Regions from separate parts of the Kitasatospora sp. NPDC059795 genome, predicted to be linked through region 3. Evidence: riboswitches for the same ligand, from Rfam matches in the RefSeq annotation. Region 3 holds a riboswitch; each other region holds the start of a gene.
The links. Region 3 has a riboswitch for thiamine pyrophosphate ahead of thiO (glycine oxidase ThiO). Riboswitches for the same ligand answer to the same signal wherever they lie in the genome.
Positions count from the first base shown of each region.

Region 1: another riboswitch for thiamine pyrophosphate. It lies ahead of thiC (phosphomethylpyrimidine synthase ThiC); the one in region 3 lies ahead of thiO (glycine oxidase ThiO).
Region 2: another riboswitch for thiamine pyrophosphate. It lies ahead of ACFV4P_RS20370 (purine-cytosine permease family protein); the one in region 3 lies ahead of thiO (glycine oxidase ThiO).

Region 1 is NZ_JBHWID010000013.1:1,641-3,833, forward strand. It holds gene ACFV4P_RS24645 (flotillin family protein) at 1-93, opposite strand, end outside; gene ACFV4P_RS24650 (hypothetical protein) at 280-480, opposite strand; TPP riboswitch at 629-762, shown strand; gene thiC (phosphomethylpyrimidine synthase ThiC) at 758-2,193, shown strand, end outside.
Region 2 is NZ_JBHWID010000009.1:223,634-225,826, forward strand. It holds gene ACFV4P_RS20370 (purine-cytosine permease family protein) at 1-1,021, opposite strand, end outside; TPP riboswitch at 1,014-1,163, opposite strand; gene ACFV4P_RS20375 (trypsin-like peptidase domain-containing protein) at 1,404-2,193, shown strand, end outside.
Region 3 is NZ_JBHWID010000004.1:403,919-406,111, forward strand. It holds gene thiS (sulfur carrier protein ThiS) at 1-93, opposite strand, end outside; gene thiO (glycine oxidase ThiO) at 90-1,235, opposite strand; TPP riboswitch at 1,229-1,342, opposite strand; gene ACFV4P_RS11390 (NAD(P)/FAD-dependent oxidoreductase) at 1,455-2,193, shown strand, end outside.

The DNA of each region.
Region 1 (2,193 bases), on a different contig from region 3:
CTCGTTGGGTTCCGCCACGCGCCACATCAACTTAAAGAGCACGATCAGGGCAACGAAGCCTGCGACGGCGCTGCCCGCGATGCCGATCAGCATCGGCAATCTCCCCCTTCGGAGCACACCGGTTCCGTGACTGCGCTTCGGTCCGTGCAGGTTGGCGCGGAAGCCGGTGGCAGCCGCATTCTCCGCCGTTCCGGATCACGGGGGAAGAGCTGAGCCGGGAGGAACTCGCACTGTCTCGAAACCGTTGCGCGGGGTCACCTGTGACGGTCCGACAGGTGATCAGAGCGGCTCGACGTAGACGGTGCGCGGTGGCTGATATTCGACCACGACGACCATGGTGCCCGACTGCAGCGGCTCACCCGGAGTGGCGAGGTACGCCAGGAACGCCTCGGTGCCCAGCCGCTCCGGGACGTGCACCATCACCTCGCCGACCAGGCCTGCGCCGATCCGCCCCGTCACCCGCCCCATCAGTCCGATCACCTGCACGATTCTCCCACTCCCGACGAGGCGTGAACAGTTCCGGCCCGCACGGGAGTTGTACGCCGGTGCGGGTGCGGGCCCGGCGATGCGCCCTGGACCGGTGCCGCCGCGTGCCCTACGGTGAGGAACCGAACGCAGGCGGACGACGCCTGCGCGGAACGGGAGCTCGGAGCACCGGGCTGAGAGGGCGCTGACGGTACGCGGATCCGCGAACCACCTGCTGCGCCGACCGCAGGAACCTGACCGGGTAATGCCGGCGTAGGGAGTTGAAGGTCCGATGACCGTTTTTTCCGAGCACAGCTCTGCCCGCGATTCGGCCGCCGGCGGGTACCCCACCCCCGCCTGGCACAAGGCCTACCGCCAGGGCAGCCGCCCCGACCTGCGGGTCCCCTACCGCGAGGTCGAACTGACCGACGGCCGCACCGTCCCGCTGTACGACACCTCCGGCCCGTACACCGATCCCGATCACGCCACCGACGTCCGACGCGGACTGCCCGCCCTGCGCGACGCCTGGATCCGCCAACGCGGCGACGTCGAGGAGTACGAGGGCCGCGAGGCCCGGCCCGAGGACGACGGCATCAAGCACACCGCGCCCCGCGGCGGCGACCTGCGCAACCTGGACGCCGTCTTCCCCGGCCGCCCGCGCCGCCCGCTGCGCGCCAGGGACGGCCTCGCCGTTACCCAACTCGGGTACGCCAAGCAGGGGTTGATCACGCCCGAGATGGAGTTCGTGGCGCTCCGGGAAGGCCTGGAGCCGGAGTTCGTGCGCGAGCAGGTGGCGCGCGGACGGGCCGTCATCCCGGTCAACGTGAACCACCCCGAGAGCGAACCGGCCATCATCGGCACCGACTTCCTGGTGAAGATCAACGCCAACATCGGCAACTCCGCCGTCACCTCCTCCATCGAGGAGGAGGTGGAGAAGATGACCTGGGCCACCCGCTGGGGCGCCGACACCGTCATGGACCTCTCCACCGGCCGCAACATCCACACCACCCGCGAGTGGATCCTGCGCAACTCCCCCGTCCCGATCGGCACCGTCCCGCTCTACCAGGCGCTGGAGAAGGTCGACGGCCGGGCCGAGGACCTCAGCTGGGAGGTCTACCGGGACACCGTCGTCGAACAGTGCGAGCAGGGCGTCGACTACATGACCGTGCACGCCGGCGTGCTGCTCCGGTACGTGCCGCTCACCGCCCGCCGCAAGACCGGCATCGTCTCGCGCGGCGGCTCCATCATGGCGGCCTGGTGCCTGGCGCACCATCAGGAGAACTTCCTCTACACGCACTTCGAGGAACTCTGCGACCTGCTGCGCGCCTACGACGTCACCTTCTCGCTCGGCGACGGCCTGCGGCCCGGCTCCATCGCCGACGCCAACGACGAGGCGCAGTTCGCCGAACTCACCACCCTCGGCGAGCTCGGGCGGATCGCCCGCGCCAAGGACGTCCAGGTGATGATCGAGGGCCCCGGGCACGTCCCGATGCACAAGATCCGCGAGAACATGGACCTGCAGAAGGAGATCTGCGACGAGGCCCCGTTCTACACGCTCGGCCCGCTCACCACCGACGTCGCGCCCGGCTACGACCACATCACCTCCGGCATCGGCGCCGCGATGATCGCCTGGTGGGGCACCGCGATGCTCTGCTACGTCACCCCCAAGGAACACCTGGGGCTGCCGAACCGCGACGACGTGAAGACCGGCGTCATCACCTACAAGAT
Region 2 (2,193 bases), on a different contig from region 3:
ACTCGGTGAACTCCTTGATCTGCAGCGCCAGCACCGTCACCAGCACGCCGATGCCGCCGGTCAGCACCCGCCGGTCCACCTTCGGCCACAGGTTGTGGATCGACATCGCGGTCGAGTACACGTTCGCGAACGACTGGTCGGACTCGCGCAGCACCAGCACCAGCAGGAACGCCCAGCCCGCGGCCACGCCGGTGAACGAGCCGAGGATCTTGTCCGGGTCGCCGCCGGACTGCAGCAGCGCCACCACGCCCAGTACGTAGCACCACACCTGGGCGACCGTGTAGCCGGAGAACGTCCCCCAGAACGCGCTCGCCGAGGTGCGCGCGTGCCGGGTGTAGTCGGCGGCCAGCGGGACGAACGAGATCGACACCGCGATCACCGCGTCCGTCGCCGACAGGAAGCCGTCCCAGTTGCCCGCGCCCGGGTCCGGGAAGCCCTGCCGGGCGAACTGCACCGTGAAGTAGACCATCGCCACGCCGACCGCGACGGCCACGTACTTGCGCAGCACCGCGATCGCGCCCAGCGGCCAGATCGTCAGCACCGTCGTCAGCACGCCCGCCAGCAGCACGAACAGCCAGCGCCAGCCCTCGGTGCCGGCCACCGTCTGGGCGCCCCAGGCGATCACCGTCAGCTCGTACACGCCCCAGCCGACGCACTGCAGGATGTTCAGCACCGTCGGGACGTACGACAGCCTGGTGCCGAACAGGCCGCGCAGCACCGCCATCGCCGGGGCGCCCGTGCGCGCGCCCACCAGCGCCGCCACCGCGAGCATCGCGGTGCCGATCGCGGTGCCCGCGACGATCGCCGTCACCGCCGCGGTGAAGCCGAGTTCGTGGCCCTGCTTGCCCAGCACCGTCGCGGCGCTGGTGAAGCCGATCAGGCTCACCCCGAGGTTCGCCCACAGCGCGAACAGCGCCCGGAAGTCCAGGGTGCGCGGCGGCGCCGTGTCGAGGGTCAGCGGGGCCTCGGCCCGCGCGGCCGTCTCAAGATCGGAAATTGGGGCAGACGGAACAGCCGTCATGGCCGATACTCCCTACGCCGGCATTACCCGGACAGGTTCCGGCGGTCTGCGCCCCCTCGACCCGGGCGGCGTCCCCGCCATGCCCTACGGTCGTTCCGGCGCACTCTCAGCCTGGCTGGTCCAAGCTCCCGCGACTCTCTTCGGTTTACAGGAGCGACAGGCTAGCCTCCGAGTTGGGGAACGCCAAGGCCGGGGGGAACGGCGTCCGCATCGCGGGACCACTGATGTCCATGTCAGCGAGGCCTAAGGCTTCTCATGATTTCTTCAGGGGCCCGCTTACGGTGTCCGAATCCGGCATAGGAAAAACTGTGCCCCGAGGCTGTGGCCGCGCCGACCGCGCGACGACCACCGCCCAAGGTTCTGTCAGCGATGGAGGTCGTCCGTGAGCACCGAGCACGCGAGTGGTACCACCCCGCCGGAGAAGGCCCCCGAAGGCCCCGGCACCGAGGCGGCCGCCGCCACCTCCGGGACGCCCGCGTCCGCTCCCGCCTACCTCGACGCGCCGCCGCCGGTGCTGCCGGCGGCCCCGGCTGCCCCGGCTCCGGCTTCGGTCGCTCCGGCTCCGGTGGCTCCGCCGGTGAGCGACGGGACCATGCAGTTGGGGAAGGTCCCGGCGCCGCCGGCCGCGGCCCCGGTTCCGGCGGACCAGCCGACGCCGTTCCAGAACCCGTACGGCAGCGTCGCCGCTCCCGCCCCGGTTCCTGCGGACACCCCGCCGCCGTTCCAGAACCCGTACGGCAACGTCGCCGAGCAGGCCTCGCCCTACGCGCCGACCGCCACCGTCCCGACCGTGCCGCCGCTCGCCCAGAACGGGCCGCCCGCGCCGGGCGTCCCCGGCGACGCCTCGCAGCACCCGTTCGGGGCCGGTCACCCGGTCGGCGGCTGGGGCCACCCGTCCGGCGGACCGGGCGGTGTCGGCGGGCCGGGTGAACCGGGCTCGCCGTGGGGCGGCCCGCAGTCCGCCCCGGGCGGCGGCTCCGGCAAGGGCAAGCGCGGCGGGCTGGTCGCGCTGGTCGCGGCGGTCGCCCTGGTGGCCGGCCTGGTCGGCGGCGCGATCGGCGGGTCCGTCTCCGGCAAGGACTCCGACCGCAGCGCCGGCGCCAGCCGCAACAGCACCACCGTCGCCGTCGGCAACACCCACCAGAACCTCGACCGGGCGCCCGAGTCGGTCG
Region 3 (2,193 bases):
GGCGGCGGAGACCTCGGCGACCACCACGTCCAGGGTGGTGGCCTCGGGCAGTGTGCGGGGTTCGCCGTTGACGGTCAGGGCGACGGTGTTCATGCGGGCACCTCGGTGCGGAAGCGGTCGGGGGTGAAGTCGGCGGCCAGCGCGGGGAGTTCGCCGGTGGCCAGGTAGTCGGCGAGCAGGTCGGCGGTGACCGGGGTGAGCAGCACGCCGTTGCGGTGGTGCCCGGTGGCGGCGGCCAGGCCGTCCAGCGCGGTCGGGCCGAGCAGCGGCGCGTTGTCGGGGGAGCCGGGCCGCAGGCCCGCGTTGGTCTCCACCAGCGGCAACTCGGTGATGCCGGGGACGAGTTCGTGCGCGTCGCGGAGCAGCTCGTAGACGCCGCCCGCGGTGACGGTGGTGTCGTGCCCCATCTCCTCGGTGGTCGCGCCGATCACCAACTCGCCGTCGGCGCGCGGCACCAGGTACAGGTGCCGGCCGCGCACCACGGCGCGCACGTTGCGGGACAGGAACGGCGCGTACAGCTCGGGGATGCGCAGCCGGAGCACCTGCCCCTTGACCGGGCGGATCGCCGGCAGCACCCCGTCCGGCAGGCCCGGCAGCAGGTGGGAGCGGGAGCCCGCCGCCAGCACCGTCCGGCCGGCCGTCAGGTGCTCGCCGGTCAACAGCCGTACGCCGGTGGCACGTTCGCCGTCGATCAACAGTTCGGCGGCCTGGGTGCGGTGGAAGGCGACGCCCAGCAGCTTGCACGCCGCGACCAGCGCGGTGGCCAGCCGGCGGCCGTCCACCTGGTGGTCCTCGGCGACGTGCAGGCCGCCGCGCACCCCGGGCGCCAGCATCGGCTCCAGCCGTCGGCACTCCCGGCCGGTCAGCCACTCCGAGGCCAGGCCCAACCGGCCGTGGAAGGCGTGCAGTTCGCGCAGTTCCTCGCGGTCGTCGGAGTCCAGCGCGACGGCCAGCGTGCCGGTGCGGCGGTAGCCGGTGTCCAGGCCGGTGAGTTCGGTCAGCTCGGCGGCGAACGCGCCGTAGCGCTCGTTGGACGCCATGCCCAGGCGCAGCAACGGCTCCTCGCCGTACTGGAGTTCGGTGACCGGCGCGAGCATCCCCGCGGCCACCCGGGCCGCGCCGCCGCCCGGCGACGGGTCCACCACCGCGACGCGCAGCCCGCGTTGCGCGGTGCGCCAGGCGACGCCGAGGCCGATGATGCCCCCGCCGATCACCAGCACGTCGGAATGTGCCACCACGCCTCTTCTCCCTTCGCCGGCATGACCCGGATCAGGTTCGGACGGTCGCGGGCCGCCACAGCCCGCCTCTCAGCCCGGTGCGCCGGGCTCCCGTGATAGTCAGTGCCTCCACTTTAACGCCGGGCCGACCCCCGCCCACAGGGGCATGCGGGCGGTTAGGGTGGGGCCGTGGCTGAGCTGAGGGCAACGGACCGGGTCGTCGTGGTCGGGGCGGGCATGGCGGGCGCACAGGCCGCCCTGAACCTGCGGCAGGGAGGCTGGCAGGGCGCGATCACCCTGGTCGGCGAGGAACTCCACCTGCCGTACGACCGGCCGCCGCTGTCCAAGGACGTCCTGCTCGGCAAGGCCGACGCCACCGCCTTCGAACTCGACTGGGCCGACCTCGGCGTCGAACTGCTCACCGGCCGCCGCGCCACCGGCCTGACCGCCGGCGTGCTGCACACGGATGGCGGCGAACTCCCGTACAGCGCCCTGGTGATCGCCACCGGCGCCGACCCGCGCACCCTCCCCGGCCTGCCCGGCGCCCGCACCCTGCGCACCGTCGACGACGCGCACGCGCTGCGCGCCGCACTCACCCCCGGCAGGCGGATCGTGCTGGTCGGCGCGGGCTGGATCGGCGCCGAGACCGCCACCGTCGCCCGCGCCCTCGGCTGCCACGTCACCGTGGTGGAGGCCGCCGCCACCCCGCTCGCCGGGGCGCTGCCCGCCGAACTCGGCGCGCTGATGGCCGAGTGGTACGCCGCCGCGGGCGTCGAACTGCGCTGCGGCGTCGGCGTCGCCGGGGCCGCCGACGGCGGGGTGCTGCTCGCCGACGGCACCCACCTGCCCGCGGACGAGGTGGTGGTCGGCATCGGCGCCCGCCCCGCCACCGGCTGGCTCGCCGACAGCCCGCTCGCCCTCGACCCCGACGGCACCGTCCCGGTCGACGACCGGCTGCGTACCGTGCTGCCCGGCG